2 regions of the Priestia sp. FSL W8-0001 genome follow, and region 1 is predicted to be linked to the other one. Evidence: riboswitches for the same ligand, from Rfam matches in the RefSeq annotation. Region 1 holds a riboswitch; the other holds the start of a gene.
The links. Region 1 has a riboswitch for glycine ahead of gcvT (glycine cleavage system aminomethyltransferase GcvT). Riboswitches for the same ligand answer to the same signal wherever they lie in the genome.

Region 1 (9,446 bases):
GACGATCAAACGGTAAATCATAATGCTCTGACAATCGTCTCATCATGTAGTTTGCGTTTAATACCGCATTTTCCGTTACCGCTTTTAAACCATCTGGACCCATAGAGCGGATGTACGTATAAGCACGTACGTTAATACCAAAGTTGCCGTAAAACGGTTTAACTCGGCCAATGGACTGTGGGCGATTGTAGTCGAAAGTAAAGCCGCTTTCCGTTTTGACTAGTACCGGTTTTGGTAAAAATGGAATTAAATCTGCTTTTACACCAACTGGACCAGAACCTGGACCACCACCACCGTGTGGACCTGTGAATGTTTTATGAAGGTTTAAATGTACAACGTCAAAGCCCATATCACCTGGTCGTGCTTTGCTTAATACAGCATTTAAGTTCGCTCCGTCATAATAAAGCTTACCACCAGCTGCATGAACGATTTCTGCCATTTCCAAAATATCTTCTTCAAAAAGACCTAACGTATTTGGGTTTGTTAACATAAGAGCTGCTGTTTCTTCGTTTACTACTTTACGAAGATCATCTAAGTCTACCAAACCATGCTCATTAGATTTTACAGTAACTGTTTCAAATCCAGCTACTGTTGCCGAGGCTGGATTTGTACCATGAGCTGAATCAGGAACGATTACTTTCGTACGCTTCGTATCACCGTTTGCTTCATGATAGGCACGAATCATCATTAACCCCGTCCACTCACCATGAGCACCTGCTGCTGGCTGAAGCGTAACTTCATCCATGCCTGTAATCTCTGTTAAGTGCTCCTGCAAATCATACATGAGCTCAAGAGCACCTTGAACCGTTTCTTCATCCTGAAGTGGATGAATATTAGCGAAGCCTGGAATACGGGCTGTATATTCATTAATTTTTGGATTATATTTCATTGTACAAGAACCAAGCGGATAAAAGCCAGAGTCTACTCCATGGTTACGTTTTGAAAGAGCAGTATAGTGACGCATAATGTCTAGCTCAGACACTTCTGGAAGTTCTGGTGCTTCGGTACGTACATATTCTGCTGGCAACACTTCCGTACTGGTTACTTCCGGCACGTCTAGTTCTGGTAATGAATAGCCAACGCGTCCTTCTTTACTCATTTCAAAAATAAGCGATTGATGTTGATTATGCATAAAGATCCCCCAATTCCTTCACAAGTTGGTCGATTTCTTCTTTTGTACGGAGTTCAGTAAAAGCAAGTAGCATGTGATCCTTAAGCTCATGATAGTCTCGGCCTAAATCATAGCCACCAATGATATGCTTCGCTAATAACTTTTGATTTACTTCCTTACTGGGTTGAGGTAGTTTTACAACCAACTCATTGAAAAATGCCCCATTAAAAACAACATCTACTTCGCTTGCTTTTAATGCGTTATATGCATAATGCGTTTTTGATAAATTTTGCGTAGCCATTTCCTTTACCCCTTGCTTTCCTAAGGCAGTCATCGCTACTGAAGCTGCAAGTGCATTTAACGCTTGATTTGAACAAATGTTTGAAGTTGCTTTATCACGGCGAATATGTTGCTCACGTGCTTGAAGCGTTAAGACAAAGCCGCGCTTACCATTTTCATCAATCGTTTGACCAACTAAGCGTCCCGGAATTTTACGCATTAACTTTGTCGTTGTAGCAAAGTAGCCGCAGTGAGGACCACCGAACTGTGTTGGAATACCAAAAGGTTGTGCATCTCCTACAACAATATCAGCACCAAACTGACCTGGAGGAGTTAACAATCCAAGAGATAGTGGATTGCTTGATACAACAAACATTCCTTTTCCTTGATGAGCAATGGCTTCAATTTCTCTTAAAGGTTCTACTTGACCAAAGAAGTTTGGATACTGAACGATGACAGCCGCTACATCATCATCCATGCGCTCCTTCAGCACCGTCAGATCCGTTACGCCGTCTTTGCTTGGTACTTCTACTACTTCAATGTACTGACCTGCTGCGTACGTTTCTAACACAGCTCGTGATTCAGGGTGAACTGTTTCTGAAACTAACACTTTTTTCTTTCTCGTTTGACCTGCACTTAACATGGCTGCCTCAGCAAGTGCTGTACCACCATCGTACATGGATGAATTGGCAACATCCATTCCTGTTAGCTCACAAATCATCGTTTGAAATTCAAAGATAGCCTGCAGCTCTCCTTGCGAAATTTCAGGCTGATATGGTGTATAAGCTGTGTAAAACTCTGAACGCGAAATAACGTGATCAACAATAATTGGCATATAGTGATCATAAACACCTGCTCCTAAAAATGAAGCGTATTCCTTTACGTTCTTATTTTTAGTAGCTAAGTTTGTTAACTCTTTTACTAGCTCAGATTCTGATGCCGCTTTTTTTATATTGTATTCCCCTTGGAAACGAACGCTTTCTGGGATATCTGAAAACAACTCATCCACTGAAGACACGCCAATTGCCTTTAACATTTGCTGCTGATCTTCTGATGTCATTGGTAAATAACGATGTACCATTCTTTTGTCCCCTCTCTTTAATTACCCAACATTATTTTGAACGCTTATAAAAAGGTGTCTTCACGACTTTTGCTTTTAAACGTCTTTTTCGCACTTGCACATACACTTCTGTACCTAGCTCAGCATGTTTAGCATCGATAAGTGCAAGACCAATGTTTTTATTTAAAGTTGGCGATTGTGTGCCTGTTGTAACAAAGCCAATCTCTTCTTCCTCACTAAACACTTCATATCCATGTCGTGGAATTCCTTTATCAATCATTTCAAGCCCAACAAGCTTGCGGTTTGGTCCTTCTTCACGCTGACGCTTTAATACCTCTTTGCCGATAAAATCTTCTTTATCCGTTTTCACTGCGAATCCGATACGTGCTTCAATTGGCGTAATATCTTTTGAAAGCTCTTGACCATATAAAGCTAAAGTTGCTTCAAAACGAAGCGTATCTCGTGCTCCTAATCCACATGGAACTACCTCTTCATTTTTTAAAAGCTCAGTCCAAAGCGTTACTACATCTGATGCAGAACAGTACAGTTCAAAACCATCCTCGCCTGTATAGCCTGTACGTGAAACAAGCGCTCTCACACCTGCTACTTCTACATCATCTTTAAATGTAAATGGTTTCAAGTCAGATAATGATTCATATGTTAATTTCTGCAAAACACCTTGTGCTGCTGGACCTTGCAAAGCTAGTAAAGCAAACTCACTTGAACGATTTACAAGCTCAATATCCTCTGGCTTATGCTGCTGTAGCCATTCGAAGTCTTTTTCAATATTTGCTGCGTTTACAACAAGCAGGTAGTCATCTTCTCCTTTTTGATAAACAAGGAGATCATCCACTGTGCCCCCATCTTCATAGCACATTGCGGTATATAGTGCTTTACCTGGACGTAATACTGAAACATCATTCGTCATAACTTTTTGTAAAAACGCCAAGCTATTTGTCCCTTTTACATCAAACTCTCCCATGTGAGAAACATCGAACAGGCCAGCTTTTGTACGAACCGCATGATGTTCTTCTTTAATAGATGAGAATTGAACTGGAAGAGCCCAACCTCCAAAATCAATAATCTTTCCACCGTACTGTTGATAGACATCGTAAAGTGGTGTTTTGTTTAGCTCAGTCATTTAACATCCTCCTCATATAAGGCCATTTGCTTTGGTTTCGGGGAATCATCGTATCTTTTTTACACATAAAAAAGGACAGAGAACTCCCTGCTGTATAGCAGGAAGTCTCTGTCCTTTTCACCTGAAAGTTTACCCGTTAAATAGGTTTGCCTCGTGGGTGGTCTATTCGAAATAGACGCTCTCCAGAGTTGCGTCCAACAAGAGTCTTTTTGCCTGAGAGATTCACATGTTGTTTGCTCCTTCGGCGCCACTTTAAAGCAGTCTCTCCCCTTGTCATCATTCGCCTCTATAAAGTTTGTAATTTTGGGCATACTACTAAGAAACTATTACTTACACACATCAATAACAAAATAGTTCATTTAGTGACAATCTATTTTCTATTTTAAATTTTCTAAAATATATTTTTATCCTACATGATTCTGTTCAGCAGTTCAATAAAAACTTTCAGAAAGGAGCAAAACTAACGATGAACATCAGTATGAAGAAAGATGAAGCATGGGAATCTACTTTTTTAAATAAACTTGAGCAAGACGGCTCTTGGTCTGATTGGGAAATGTATAAATTAGCATATGAAATCGAGGAGCAAACGTTAATTACTGAATTTGAAGGTCTGCAAGCACCTCGCCATTTAACAGACCTAACCCCGCATCCACACCAGTTAGAAGTAGCTAAAAAAGTGGTAGAAGAAATGAATGGAAAAGCGATTTTAGCTGACGAAGTGGGGCTTGGAAAGACAATTGAAGCAGGACTCATTTTAAAAGAATATATGATTCGTGGTCTTGTGAAAAAAGCCCTTATTCTTGTACCAGCATCACTTGTATCCCAATGGGCAATGGAACTTAACCATAAATTTTTTATTCCTGCTGTTCCACAAAAGAAAACATACGTGTGGGAGCAATGCGACGTAGTAGTATCATCCATTGATACAGCCAAGCGCTCTCCTCATCGCGAAATTGTATTAGAACAAGATTATGACCTTATCATCATCGATGAAGCTCATAAACTAAAAAATAATAAAACAAAAAACTATGAGTTTGTTCAAAGCTTAAAGAAAAAGTTCTGCTTATTATTAACAGCGACACCAATTCAAAATCGAGTAGAAGAGATTTTCAACTTAGTTTCGTTATTAAAACCAGGCCACCTAGGAAACAAAGATTATTTTGCTGATTTATTTTCTGCTAAGAAACGTTCTGTTCAAAATGATGAGTATTTAAAGGAACTCGTTAACAAAGTGATGATTCGAAACCGCAGGCAAGACACAGGTATTGAATGGACAAAACGAATTGTTCAAACCGTTCCTGTTGAGTTTTCATCTGAAGAACGAGAGTTGTATGATCAAATCACTTCATTTAAGCAACATTCAAATTTACCCAGCAGTTCCTTTGCAATTTTAACATTGCAGCGCGAAGCTTGTAGCAGTCGCGAAGCAGTATTTATGACCTTAAAAAGCATGCTTGAACGCCAAGAGGACGAAAACAGTGAAAAAGCTACTCAGATACTTAAACCACTCCTTGAAAAAGTACAAACCGTTCCTCAAAATGCGAAAGCAGAAAAGGTAATTGAATTAATTCAACAGATTAATGATAAAGTCATCATTTTTACGGAATATCGAGCAACTCAGCTTTATTTACAGTGGTATTTAAAACAACACGGTATTACATCTGTTCCGTTTAGGGGTGGATTTAAGCGTGGAAAAAAAGACTGGATGAAACAGCTTTTTGAAAGCCATGCTCAAGTTTTTATCGCAACGGAAGCTGGAGGTGAAGGAATTAACCTTCAATTCTGTCACCATATCATTAACTACGACCTACCTTGGAACCCAATGAGATTAGAGCAACGAATTGGACGCGTTCATAGACTGGGTCAACAGCATGATGTGCACATTTATAATCTAGCAATTGAGAATACAGTCGAAGAACATATTTTAAAGCTACTTTATGAAAAAATAAATTTATTTGAACGTGTTGTTGGTGAGCTCGACGAAATTTTAACCAAACTAGAAATTGATAACATTGAAGATCACATTCAAGATATTCTTCTTCATTCACGAAGTGAAGGAGAAATGAAAATTAAGATGAACAATCTTACATCCATTATTGAATATCACGAAGATGAAGAAGGTGAACAGCATGCAGCAAACTGAAATTCATCAATTTCTCAAAAAATATTTCACGGCACATAACTGTGACTTGACAGAAGACGACCCATCTTATTTGAAGGTTCAGCTTACTATTGAAATGGATAAAGAGCTTATGAACCGACCTTTTTATTGGCATTATATTGAAAAAACAGGCGGGAAACCTAATCCTGCTTCACTTACGTTTATCACCGATCCAACTTATGATGATTCATCTGTACAAGGCGAAAAAATTCACTTTGGCTCACCGCGTTTACATCAAATTTTTGGGTCAGCCCAAAAGTTTGGAGGATTCGTTCACTTATATGAAAAAATGCATTCTCACTCACAATCGCAGCGTTCACTTCAGCCTTGGCTTGCTTTAAATATGAAGGTTTCGTATAAGTGTGACCGAAAAAAAGATGAATTACTATCGCTTGGGTTAAATTTAATTACGGGAGCGATTCTTGATAACTTTCAGCTGATGATGTCCAAACAAAACTTCACGTCAAAGATTCCTGATTATTGCTTTACGCTATCGCCAATTATTCGCCCCAAAAGCGGAATTTCAAGATTATCAGCTTATGTGGAAGATCACATTTCAAAGCAGCCGATGGATTGGGCAAAAAAAGCGCAAGAAAGATGGTATGAAGACCTTGCACTTTTAGATCATTTCTATGAGAATATGGAAGAGCTACCCGAAAGCTATACGACAGAAAAACAGGCTTTACAAGATTTATATGAGCCTGTTATTTTAACGAAAATTGTAAACGGCGGATTGTTTTACTTGTCTGAACAAACTGTTAATCATCACCTTTCACGTCATTTCGTATAAAACATTCTATAAATAAAAAAGGTAAAAAGAGCGCAGGCTACTTTTTACCTTTTTTCGTATTTCGATACCAGATTTGAAATGAAAGAGGAATCATTCCAAACCACCTATTAAAAAACGGATCTCGTGTCTTTTTCTTTTCAATTCGTTTGGTTTTACGAATTTCTTTCGGTTGATCCATATATTGAACAAGCTGCTGCGTTACGTACTTCACGTAGTCGTTTGTTTTCACATCATCATCTCCTACGAACTAGTATATCCTCGCCGAAAAGCTATTAATCAAAAGCAAGAAAACTTTGTGATGATGTAACACATTCTTTCCTGACTAATAATATGATACGTTATATTCTTTTGTAAGAAAGAGGTTGAAACAACTATGAGTCATTCTGAATTTGTTCCTGATAATTCGAATATTAAGAAGACGTCTGGTACACCAAACTTATCGTTTAACTACCAAAACAGCGTATTATTTAAACGAAACACCAACAACATTGCGTATCAAGTAACATCTACACAGCTCCCTGCCATGATCGGTTGAGCTTTTGTAGACTTATATTTAACTAAAGGCTATATGAGAGAACCTCATTGGCACCCAATGCTTGGGAGTTAGATGTGGTGATTTCTGGAGAAGTCGAGGTATCAATTATAGATCCCGATACGAGCACCCTGCATACGTATCGTATTAAAAAAGGAAATGTAGCATTTATCCCAATGGGTTGGTGGCACTGGATTGAACCATTAACAGAAGAAGCTCACCTTCACCTTTTCTTTAATAACGACCAGTTTGAATCAGCAGAAGGTTCAGACATCCTTCGCTTAACACCTCCTGAAGTGTTTCAAAAAGCTTATAATGTCAACGAAAGCCAAATTAAACAAGCATTGGAACCCATTGATGAAACGGTTGTGATTAGACCTCCTTTCACTAACCATTCAAAGCGTAATGTAGAACATCATCATGTAAAAATCAAAATTAATGATAAAGATGTTGAATTTGATGATTAACAACAAAAGACCTTGATTTCTTCATAAACTCAAGGTCTTTTGCTCTATCTCTAAACCCAGGCAATTACCTTACCGCTTTCTCGCTGAAAAGTAATTGTATGAATAAGCTGTCTTTCTTCTTTTGTAGCGCAGCGAACTTGAATAGTCACACTATCCTCTGTCTGCCTTAGTATTTGGTACTTAACGGTTCCTGAATCATAAGTTAGTACCCCATCGCTTTCTTGTGAAAAATTATTTGTTTGAACGTCTGCTTGTAAATCCCGAACTCCTTTTTGCAGTAAATAGTCTAATTCATAGCGCTGATTTACTTCGGCGTAAAACGTACTTTTCGTTACAAAATACACCAACTGGTGGGATAGTAAAAATAAAAATAGCGCACTAAAGGCTAGTACAAAGGGAAGCGCAAAACCCGCTTGGTACGCTTTCCTATCTTTATTCAACATCCATAAATGTTTTAATCGTTGTTTCATGAATTTCACCGTGTTTATATACCACCTTAACATGAAGCAGATTGCTTTCGTATTTGTACTCAATTAACTTCACAAACTGCAAGACAACTTCATGACCACTCTGGTCAACCCTACGCCGAACCTTATCATTAAAAGGTTCATACGTAACTAAAGGCTCTCCATCTATTCGTAATGATAAAATTCTTTCGTTAACGCTAACATGATGCGCTCTTCGATACTCCTTTGTTAACTGCTGAATAAAGATTTCCCATTCCATTTCTGTTGCTAGGTCATCAGGGGCATATTTTTGGTTAGCCAATGACAAGACAGGCGGAATAAAGGATACTATTACAAAGAAAATCGTTAAACTAAGCAACATTTCTACTAATGTAAAACCTTTTTGGTTCCTCATTTTAACGTAGATTCACATCTTTCTATGATTTTCTGATTAGTTCTTTTCCAAGAAACACACCACTTTGGAACCGGTTCTTCTTTGAATACAAGGAGGTATTCAACCCCGTTATACATCCTCTTTTCAGAGAGTAAGTGCTTTTGATCAGCATCCGTCATGACTTTTTCATACAAAAGCGCATCTCCTACATACATTCGCTTCTTATCTTTTTCAGCTTGTATTGCTTGAATATATAAAGGAACAATCACAGCGGTGAGCATAATCAGCGCACTGAATGCTACTAGCATTTCCAGTAATGTGAAGCCTGTTTGATTATTATATTTTCGTAACATAAAAGCGTCCTCTTCCAATTTGGAACGTGACCTTATATGTTTCTTTGTTACTTGAAATAAACAAACTTTTTGCCTGCGAAATATTTCCTTGCTCATTGTATTGAATCGAACTTGTACCACTGCTAAACACAACGCGAATATTCGAATGATAACCTCTTTGCATAATGGGCCTTTCAGCTCCAATCTTAAGCAACAAATATCGGGAGTTGGTTGGCTCAAATGTAAGCCTTGCCGGACGCTGAGTAGTGATGGCTATTTGTTGCGTATAAAAGGTATCTGCTTGAAGTTGTCGTAAAAATGAGGTTAACTGATAGTGGGCCATAAGAGGTTTTAAATTGATGACGATGATTAACACCATAACTTGCACAATGGCTAACACGATTAAGGACTCGATTAGCGTAAAGCCTTTTTGATTCATTTTACGAGTTTCCATCACTCGCTGATACGCGTCCATCCGTACCTATTGTAATTTTCGAACCATTTGGACACACCGTTCCTTCTTTTAAGTATCCTCCGCTTTCAAGCTCGTTTAAAGTAGGCTTTGTTCCGTTTTCAAGCTCATACACCTGCACTTGTGCTTCCACTGTTTTCACTAAAGCCGAGCATCCTTTATTGTTAATAACAGCGTTATGCTTTAATACATTTGGCACCATAATAAGCAATAGCACTGTAATAACTAACATAACAATGAGCATCTCAATTAAAGTAAAAC
Region 2 (9,446 bases), 1.5 Mb from region 1:
AGAAAACAAATCATTAAAACATTAAAGGTGCCCACCAGTCGCTTAGTGATTGCTGCTGCGCTATCGGCGAACTTTGGCTATATCTTTGCTGGACTGGGTGTACTATACGAATACGTGGATGACTTAATCAACCCGTGGATTCAAGATGCTTATGAACAGATTGTTACGCAGTCTATATTAGCTATTATCATATTAGTATTTTTTATTTTATGCATAGCATATATACTTTCTATTATCTTGTACGTAATCCGCTTTGGTAATTTTATGGTGGAGCGCTATGAAAAGCACCTTCAAGTTCAATACGGGCTATTAAACAAAAGCTCGCTTACGATTCCTTTTGAAAAAATTAAGGCGGTTACAGTTGAAGAAGGTTTGCTTCAGCGTTTATTTGGTTGGGGAGCCATTTCGTTAAAAGTCGTAACTTCTGATTTAGAGCAAAAAGTGTATTTACACCCATTTTTAAAACAAAAGGAAATAACGGAGGTTTTTTCAGAGTATCTTCCTACTTATCGTTACCTTGAGTTTAAGCCAAACGTAGTGCGCAATTATGTATGGTATAAGCTATCATATGTCTTCATTACAGCTTGCATTGCAGCAGTAGCAATCAGCTTTTGGAAAGTTCAGCTTGTGTGGGGAGTGGTTGTCATTTTGTTAGCTACTTCGTTGTTAACATGGTTTGGATATCACCAAGGAGGCGTAGCGATGACCCATGAATTTTTAAGTATTCGATCGCAGTTTATTACTCGAAAAACAACGGTTATGCAGCGCAGAAAGATTCAGGATGTAAAGGTGAAAGCAAGCAGCAGGTTTTGGGAAAAAGGATGTCGTCATCTTATTGTATCAACAATGGGTCTTGGTTCTTCCTACGGAGTTGGCTATTTACCGGAGCGCATATGGAAGCCGATCTTTGATAAAGCTACACATTGGGATGTAAAGAAAGAGTGAGTTATGATTAACATAACCTGTCCACTGTGTGGAAAAAAGAATGGATGTCAGCATGTTTTAAAAGAAGAAGAGTTTACTTGCTGGTGCGCAGAAGAAGAGTTTCCAGATGCGTTAAAAGCAAAATCTAGTCATTCTTGCATTTGCAAATCTTGTCTGCAAGTGTATAAAGAGAGTCAGCGTGAAGAGTAATGATTACGCTGACTCTTTTTACTTAATTAATCAATGCTTGTAGGGGAGCAGGAATTCGTCCACCGCGATTTACTAATCGCTCAGAGCTATAAGGGTTAACACCCATGACTGGAGCTCGTCCTAGAAGACCACCGAATTCTACCATTTCACCTTCACTTTTACCGGGAACAGGGATAACGCGTACTGCGGTTGTTTTTTTGTTAATCATTCCAATTGCCGCTTCATCAGCAATCATTCCTGAAAGCGTAGCAGGACTAACATCTCCTGTTAAAGCAATCATATCTAAACCAACAGAACATACGCAGGTCATCGCTTCAAGTTTTGATAGATTTAGAGAACCGTCGGTAATACCTTTAATCATCCCGTTATCTTCACTGACCGGAATAAAAGCCCCACTTAGACCACCAACGTAAGAGCTAGCCATTGCGCCTCCTTTTTTCACAGCATCGTTCATAAGTGCTAACGCAGCAATTGTACCATGAGTACCCACACGTTCTAACCCAATTTCTTCTAAAATTTCAGCAACGCTGTCGTTAATAGCATTAGTAGGAGCCAGTGATAAATCCATGATGCCAAAGGGAACGTTTAGTCGTTCAGCCACTACGCGTCCAATTAACTCACCAGCGCGCGTAATTTTAAATACCGTCTTTTTAATTACTTCAGATACCTCACCTAAATCAGCATTAGGATGACGTTTTAGTGCATTTAAAACAACACCAGGGCCACTAACACCTACGTTTAAGACCACTTCACCTTCACCTGAGCCGTGAAAAGCCCCGGCCATAAATGGATTATCTTCAACAGGGTTACAGAACACAACCAGCTTGGCGCAAGCAATGCCATCACGATCTTTTGTACGGTTAGCCGCTTCTTTAATAATAACGCCGAGCTGTTTTACAGCATCCATATTAATACCGGTACGAGTGGTGGCTACTGAGATTGAAGAACAAACGCGTTCTGTTACGCTAAGAGCTTCAGGTAACGCGTCTAGCAACGTTTGATCACTCTTTGAAATTCCTTTATGAATAAGAGCTGAGAAGCCTCCGATAAAATCGACACCAACCTGTTGTGCAGCACGGTCTAATGTTTTAGCGAGCGTGATTGTTTGTTCAACCGTTGCATGACCTAAAATCTCTGCGATAGGAGTAATTGAAATACGCTTATTTACAATTGGAATTCCATATTCTTTTTCAACCTGTTCAGCAGTTTCTTTTAATTCACCTGCATATGAAACAATTTTGTTGTAGACATTTTGATTCATTGTTTCAAAGTTAGAATCAGCACAGTCTCTTAAACTGATACCCATTGTTACTGTACGGATATCGAGGTTCTCCATTTGAACCATTCGGATGGTTTCCATCATTTCTGTTAAAGCAATACTCATATTTATTCCTCCTTTTATACGCGATGCATAGCTTGAAACGTTTCTTCAAGCTGCACGTGAATTTTTAAACCAAGCTCTTCGCTAACGTTATTTAAAGAATGTTGTAGCGAGTTTAGTTCAATAGCTGATACATCGACAATCATCATCATCGTAAAGAAATCTTGTAATATTGTCTGACTAATATCGAGGATGTTAACACCTTGATTTGATAAGACAGTTGTGACGCTTGAAATAATCCCTACTTGATCTTGTCCAATTACGCTAACCACAGCGCGCTTTTGTTGCATAATAATCACCTCAAAAATAATATAGAAAATAAAAAAAGAGATTGGAAGAATCCAATCTCGAATAGGTCATCGAATAACATACGTATGTATCGTTACTCTTCTGTCCTTTTGCCTGAGATTGTGAATCCTTCGGCGCCGCCTAAGCGGTCTCTCCAGAAGCTGCTCCTGTTGTAGTGTTATCCACAACAATCATTGCTTGGGGAATATTCAATTTAACATTGGCTCAAAAACCAATAGAAAAATCATATCAACAAAAGAAAAGATAGTCAATGTTTTTTGAACATTTCTATTGTTTCATCATGTTTACTTAGAATGGGAGAGTGTTTTGTGCTATATCACACTTAAAAATAGAGCAATGGAAGCAAAAGGTGAGAGGAGAGGTAGGAGCTAAGGCTTTTCATCAATAGTTCAGCAAAGGGAAAAGGGTACAATTGTTATAAATAGAAAAAAAGGAAAGAGCCTATCAGTCGCTTTCCTGTGATAATTTTTATTACTCGTCTTTTCCAGAAGGGCGAGTTGTTTGGGAGGCAAGCGTGTCCCAAAAGCTTGTATCTGCATTTTCTATTGAGCCATCTGAAATAGCTCTTACAGTTGAGTCTAAAGTAGTGATTGTTTGTTTAATGTGCCATTAGTTAAAAAAGGCATGAGCTTAAAATACTGTATTTTGAGAATATTTAAAGTAGAATGTAAACAAATTATTGTAACTGTACAAATAAGTGAAAGTTAAGACGAGGAGAAAGAGGGAGAGGGCGGATATCGCAGTGGATGGCTAGTTACTGATTATCATGAGATGTGTAATAAAAAATTAGGTATTATAAGAATACTATGCTATACTAAGTTTACCATTTTCTTTACCAGTTACTATCTGTGTTTTGATGTTCCCTATTCATTCGTGAGTAGGGTTTTTATTATGTCCAAATTTCAATGTAAATTAAAAACAGACTCTACAAGTAGAGTCTGTACATAGATGTCCGTATTAATTACGCTTTTTGAACGTTAGTAGCTTGAGGTCCACGTTGACCTTGCTCTACTTCAAAAGTTACAGCTTGACCTTCATCTAAAGATTTGAAACCTTCGCTTTGGATTGCTGAGAAATGTACGAATACATCGTCTCCGTTTTCGCGCTCGATGAATCCAAAACCTTTTTCTGCGTTAAACCATTTTACTTTACCTTGTTCCATTGTTGTTGCCTCCTCGTGTGCTTTGCACACATTGTGTTACTATTCTTGCTCAAATCTTCAGACGAAAGTTGTTAACTTGTCAATCCTTACCGAACAAAAATAATTCTTCTTAAGAATAACAGAAACAGTTCAGTATTGCAAGTAAAGTAAAAAATAGATGCGTCCGTTTATTATTTTTGGCTCATTCTTCCCAGCGCTTACTGCTGATTTTCTCAATAATCCCGTGCAAATCCCCAGGCTTATGAAACTCAATCGGAGACGCGCCTTTTTCAAACAAAATCGATTCTGCTTCAATTAACGCCACGTAGCGTCCGTTCACTTTCGCTAAGTGAATATTTTCCCCGAAATCCGCTAACAGTCCTTTAATCTCCGTTTCGCCAAGCTTCATTTTAAGCTCGGCATCAGGCGTATGCTCGACGATATGAGCAGCAGCTTCCATAACTTGATGGGTATCCAAACGTTCTTGAAGCTCACGCTTTTCACTTGTTGCCCACAGTTCCATGTCCGACTCAAACTGTTCAAGTTCTACGCTTTCTGCTTCAAACGTTTCGCTGACGTGTTCACGCACCATATCCATCACTTGTGTTTTCATAATCTCAGGCATCGGCTCGTTGTAGTCAATAAATTTCAAGAAGTCTTCAAAGTAACGAGCGTGAGACGCTTGGTGGATGACAAGTTCGCTTTCTTCGACCATGCCTTCTTCAGGCATGTATGGGTATTGAATAGACTTCATGTTCTTGGTTGTAATGGCCATTTCGACATGGCGAATGAGCGTTGATTCATCGGTGATTGAGGCAACTTTGGGCTCAAAATCACATTTTAAAATAAATACAAACGCCTGATCGAAATATTTGCGCGGTACAGCGGATATAACTAAAAAAGCACCGCCTCGTACAGCTGCGGTATCTAAATATGCGTGAATAAACTGTTCGCTATTTTCCTCAAATTCCTCCTTTGCCGTTGCAAAGCGCGTGCGATGAAATAAATTATAGTTAGGATTAGAATCTAATGCGTGCCCAGGTTCCGTGACAAAGTAACCAAGCTTTGTAGGAACTTGTTCAGCTTTTGGATGGCGTTCAACCTTACGTTTAACAATTTTTTTAAACTCACCGTCTAAGAAGTCTTTAATTGAGCTTTCTTCGTATTCTTCTGTATTCAGCGTTTGAAAATGCTTGTAGCGTTTGTCTGCTTGCTCGTCTTTACCATCTACTTGGATGACGTAAAATGATAAGAAATTAATTTTAAAGTCCATAGATTCACCTTGTTTCATTAAGAGTTCATCATTTCAGTATAGTAGAAAAAAGAAAAAAGCGTCAATGATAAATAAAGTATCGAAAGGGTTGAAAAATCTAAACTTTCTAAAATTTACAAAAAATAGTATAATAGATAACGAGAGTCTAGTAAAACAAAGGAGGGAATTGTATGACTGTAGAATTACATACGAATGAAGCACCTACTCGGCTGAGGAGTCGACTTTCAAAAGTAGGTCCGGGATTGATTACGGCTGCAACGGGTGTAGGAGCAGGGGATTTAGTAGCCGCATTAGTAGCGGGGGCGACGCTTGGGATGACGTTCGCATGGGCTATTGTAGTAGGGGCCATTTTAAAGTACTACTTAAATGAAGGCGTAGGAAGATGGCAATTGTCAACTGGACAAACTATTTTAGAAGGCTGGAATTCAATGGGGAAATGGGCTACCAGCTATTTTGGAGTGTATTCAGTCCTTTGGGGGTTTGTATTTGGAGCTGCTGTTTCATCATCATGTGCCTTAGCCATGCATGCGTTATTTCCTCAGCTCCCGCTTTGGGCTTGGGCTATTATTCATGCACTTATTGGTTTTTTATTAGTTTGGAATGGGAGATATGCATTGGTTGAAAAGCTAATGACTGTTTTTGTTGGCATCATGTTTGTTACGGTTGTAGGCACTGCCATATTACTATCTCCAAATTTAACAGCACTTGCTGGAGGCATGGTACCAAAAGTACCTGAAGGATCGCTGATGAACGCTCTAGCTTTAATTGGAGGAGTAGGTGGTTCTATTACAATGGCTTCTTACGGATACTGGATTCGTGAAAAAGGCTGGAACCATCGTTCGTGGATTTCAATTATGCGCCTTGATTCAGCTGTTGCTTATATTGTAACCGCTATCTTTACGCTGTCTCTTCTCGTAGTAGGAGCGGAGTTTTTATTTGGGACAGGCATAACGTTGAGTGGTGAACAAGGTCTTATTCAGTTATCGAGTATGCTAGGCGAGCGCTTTAATGAACCGATGCGCTGGCTGTTTTTAATCGGTTTTTGGGCAGCTTCCTTTACGTCATTGTTAGGGGTATGGAACGGTGTACCATATCTATTTGCTGATTTTGTTCGCATTATGAAAAAAGAGGCGAAAAATCCAGGGGTCGTCGTGGAGAAAACCAAACCATACCGTGCGTATTTAATCTGGTTAACATTTCCTTCCATGCTTTTATTGTTTATTGGAAAGCCTGTTGGCCTTATTATGGCATACGGGGCGTTAGGAGCGTTATTTATGCCATTTTTAGCTCTGTCGCTACTTTGGCTTTTAAATTCAAAGCGAGTAGAAAAACAGTATCGTAATCCGTTATGGAATAACATCATGCTAGCTGTCTGTATTTTATTGTTTATTGTCTTAATGGTAAACGAACTACTTAATATTTTTTAAGCATATATAAAATAGAACAGTATAAATGAAGAGTTTCTTCATTTATACTGTTCTAACATAGCGAAAAAGGATTTAACAAACTCATAAAAAATTTGATCAGAAGGTGCTAAATTTCGGTTTCTTGGAATAATCATTCCGACTGTTCGTTTTACTTCAGGTGTGTGAATAGGAATCTTTGTTGTAAACCTGGGCGTTGTTTCAGAAACGGTGCTTTCAGGTAAAAGTGTAATTCCCATACCTGCAGAGACTAGCCCTTTAATTGCGTCTAAATCTTCACCTTCAGATGAGATATTTGGCATAAACCCAGCTTGCTTACAAGCATCTACGGCAATCTTACGAAGCACAAATCCATTTGGGAATAAAACGAAATCTTCGTTACGTAAATCGCGGAGGCGTAAATTTTCCTGTGTTGCTAAAGGATGACTTGAAGGAACAAGTGCCAGTATCTTTTCTGTAAATAAAATGTGCCCTTCAATATCTTCATCGTCTACTGGTACAGGGCCTAAAAACGCAATATTAATATCCCGCTTCTTAACGGATTCAATTAGAAATTTATAAGACCCTTGTCTTAAATGAAAAGCGACGTTTGGGTGATTCTCTTTAAACGCAGATATAATCGTAGGCAATAGATGACTTGATAGACTGGTAGGAAATCCAATTTTAATCGTTCCTCGCTCAGGATCTAAATATTCATCCACTTGTTCCTTTGCGTAATCAATTGCTTTCATGGCCGTTTCTGTATGTTCTAGAAACAGCTTTCCAATCGACGTTAACTTTACATTTCTTCCTTCTCTTTGAAATAACTCCACGCCCAGTTCATCTTCTAAGTTGGCAATTTGTCGACTGATAGCAGACTGCGCAACATGTAAATGTTCAGCTGCTTCAGATACGTGCTCACGTCTGGCAACTTCCATAAAATAGCGTAATTGTCTAAGTTCCATCGGCTTACTCCTTTTCTATATATCAAAATGAGATTGGTTTCATCTAAATTATATATTGTTTATATTAATTTGAAAACTTAAAATATAAACAAGTGGTCTTAATAAATAGATAAAGAAAACGAACGGGGGAGAAAAATATGACATACAATCAAATGCCGAAAGCTCAAGGTCTCTACCGTCCTGAGTTTGAGCACGATGCATGCGGAATCGGATTATATGCACACTTAAAAGGAGTGGCATCGCACGACATCGTAAAAAAAGGACTAAATATGCTTTGTCAACTCGATCATCGCGGTGGTCAAGGAAGTGATCCGCTAACGGGTGATGGAGCGGGACTAATGGTTCAAATTCCACATGACTTTTTCACAAAAGCATGTACTGATTTTTCATTACCTCAAAAAGGTCGCTACGGTGTAGGTATGATCTTTTTCTCAAATAATGAGCAAGAACAAAAAGAAATTGAAGGGTATATCAATGCTTTAATTGAACAAGAAGGACAAACGCTTGTAGGCTGGAGAACTGTACCAACAAATGTCGGAAAAATCGGAAAAGTAGCAAAGGAAAGCTGTCCGCACGTGCGCCAAGTATTTATTGGTGCAGATGAAAGTATTACAGATGATTTAGCGTTTGAACGCAAACTATATATTATTCGTAAACAAGCTGAATATTGGGCAGCAGAGCGTAAAAATCGCGTTTACTTCTCAAGCTTATCTAGCAGAACGATTGTTTATAAAGGTTTATTAACACCAGAGCAAGTAGATGCATTTTATCTTGACCTACAAGATGAAAACTTTACATCTCCTTTTGCTTTAGTACACTCACGCTTTAGTACAAATACGTTTCCAAGCTGGGAGCGCGCGCATCCAAACCGTTATTTAATTCACAATGGAGAAATTAATACGCTTCGTGGAAATCAAAATTGGATGAAAGCACGTGAGCAGCAGTTCGTATCAGAAGCTTTTGGTTCAGATCTTCATAAAATACTGCCAATTTTAGATAGTGAAGGTAGCGATTCGTCCATTCTAGATAATGCGCTTGAATTCTTTGTGTTAGCAGGTAGAAAGCCAGCGCATGCTGCAATGATGATGATTCCAGAACCTTGGACTGAAAATCCTCATATGTCTGATGAGAAGCGCGCATTTTATGAATACCATAGTGCTCTTATGGAGCCGTGGGATGGACCGACTGCTATTTCATTCACTGATGGAAAACAAATTGGTGCAATTTTAGATAGAAATGGATTGCGTCCAGCGCGTTATTATGTGACAAAAGATGACTATATTATCCTTTCTTCTGAAGTAGGGGTTATTCCAGTAGAAGAGGACAATGTTCTTTATAAAGAGCGTTTAAGCCCAGGGAAAATGTTGTTAATTGATTTAGAAGAAGGACGCATCATTTCAGATGAAGAAATTAAAGCTGAAATGGCGCAAGCGGAACCGTATCAGCAGTGGTTAGATGAGCAGATGGTAAAGTTAGCTGCTTCAGCTGATGAAAAGCCAGAATCTTTTGATGACTTAGTTGTTCGTCAAAAAGCGTTTGGCTATACGTATGAAGATATTCATAAATATTTACTGCCGGTTGTGAACGAAGGAAAAGATCCGTTAGGTTCAATGGGGAATGATACGCCACTTGCAGTTCTTTCAGATCGTCCTCAGTCCTTATTCAACTATTTTAAACAGTTGTTTGCACAAGTAACGAACCCACCGATTGATGCAATTCGTGAGCAGCTGGTGACGTCAACAATGACGCTGCTAGGTGCAGAGGGCAATTTGCTACACCCAACAAAAGAAAATAGTCGTCGCATCCAGCTAGAAACACCAGTGTTAACGAATGGACAGCT

Region 2: linked by a shared signal. The riboswitch ahead of MKZ18_RS08730 (ACT domain-containing protein) and the one ahead of gcvT (glycine cleavage system aminomethyltransferase GcvT) in region 1 are both predicted to bind glycine.

The regions. Positions count from the first base shown of each region.
Region 1 is NZ_JBBPAL010000001.1:3,171,167-3,180,612, forward strand. It holds gene gcvPB (aminomethyl-transferring glycine dehydrogenase subunit GcvPB) at 1-1,132, opposite strand, end outside; gene gcvPA (aminomethyl-transferring glycine dehydrogenase subunit GcvPA) at 1,125-2,471, opposite strand; gene gcvT (glycine cleavage system aminomethyltransferase GcvT) at 2,503-3,591, opposite strand; glycine riboswitch at 3,698-3,779, opposite strand; glycine riboswitch at 3,783-3,871, opposite strand; gene MKZ18_RS16790 (DEAD/DEAH box helicase) at 4,058-5,734, shown strand; gene MKZ18_RS16795 (YqhG family protein) at 5,721-6,542, shown strand; gene MKZ18_RS16800 (YqzE family protein) at 6,580-6,771, opposite strand; partial or broken gene MKZ18_RS16805 (cupin domain-containing protein) at 6,916-7,541, shown strand; gene comGG (competence type IV pilus minor pilin ComGG) at 7,592-8,011, opposite strand; gene comGF (competence type IV pilus minor pilin ComGF) at 7,974-8,402, opposite strand; gene MKZ18_RS16820 (type II secretion system protein) at 8,399-8,734, opposite strand; gene comGD (competence type IV pilus minor pilin ComGD) at 8,718-9,152, opposite strand; gene comGC (competence type IV pilus major pilin ComGC) at 9,154-9,446, opposite strand, start outside.
Region 2 is NZ_JBBPAL010000001.1:1,653,524-1,662,969, forward strand. It holds gene MKZ18_RS08715 (PH domain-containing protein) at 1-945, shown strand, start outside; gene MKZ18_RS08720 (cysteine-rich CWC family protein) at 949-1,134, shown strand; gene MKZ18_RS08725 (PFL family protein) at 1,157-2,518, opposite strand; gene MKZ18_RS08730 (ACT domain-containing protein) at 2,533-2,805, opposite strand; glycine riboswitch at 2,896-2,971, opposite strand; partial or broken gene MKZ18_RS08735 (carboxypeptidase) at 3,296-3,427, opposite strand; gene MKZ18_RS08740 (cold-shock protein) at 3,786-3,986, opposite strand; gene MKZ18_RS08745 (DUF3900 domain-containing protein) at 4,168-5,238, opposite strand; gene MKZ18_RS08750 (Nramp family divalent metal transporter) at 5,409-6,665, shown strand; gene MKZ18_RS08755 (LysR family transcriptional regulator) at 6,704-7,606, opposite strand; gene gltB (glutamate synthase large subunit) at 7,744-9,446, shown strand, end outside.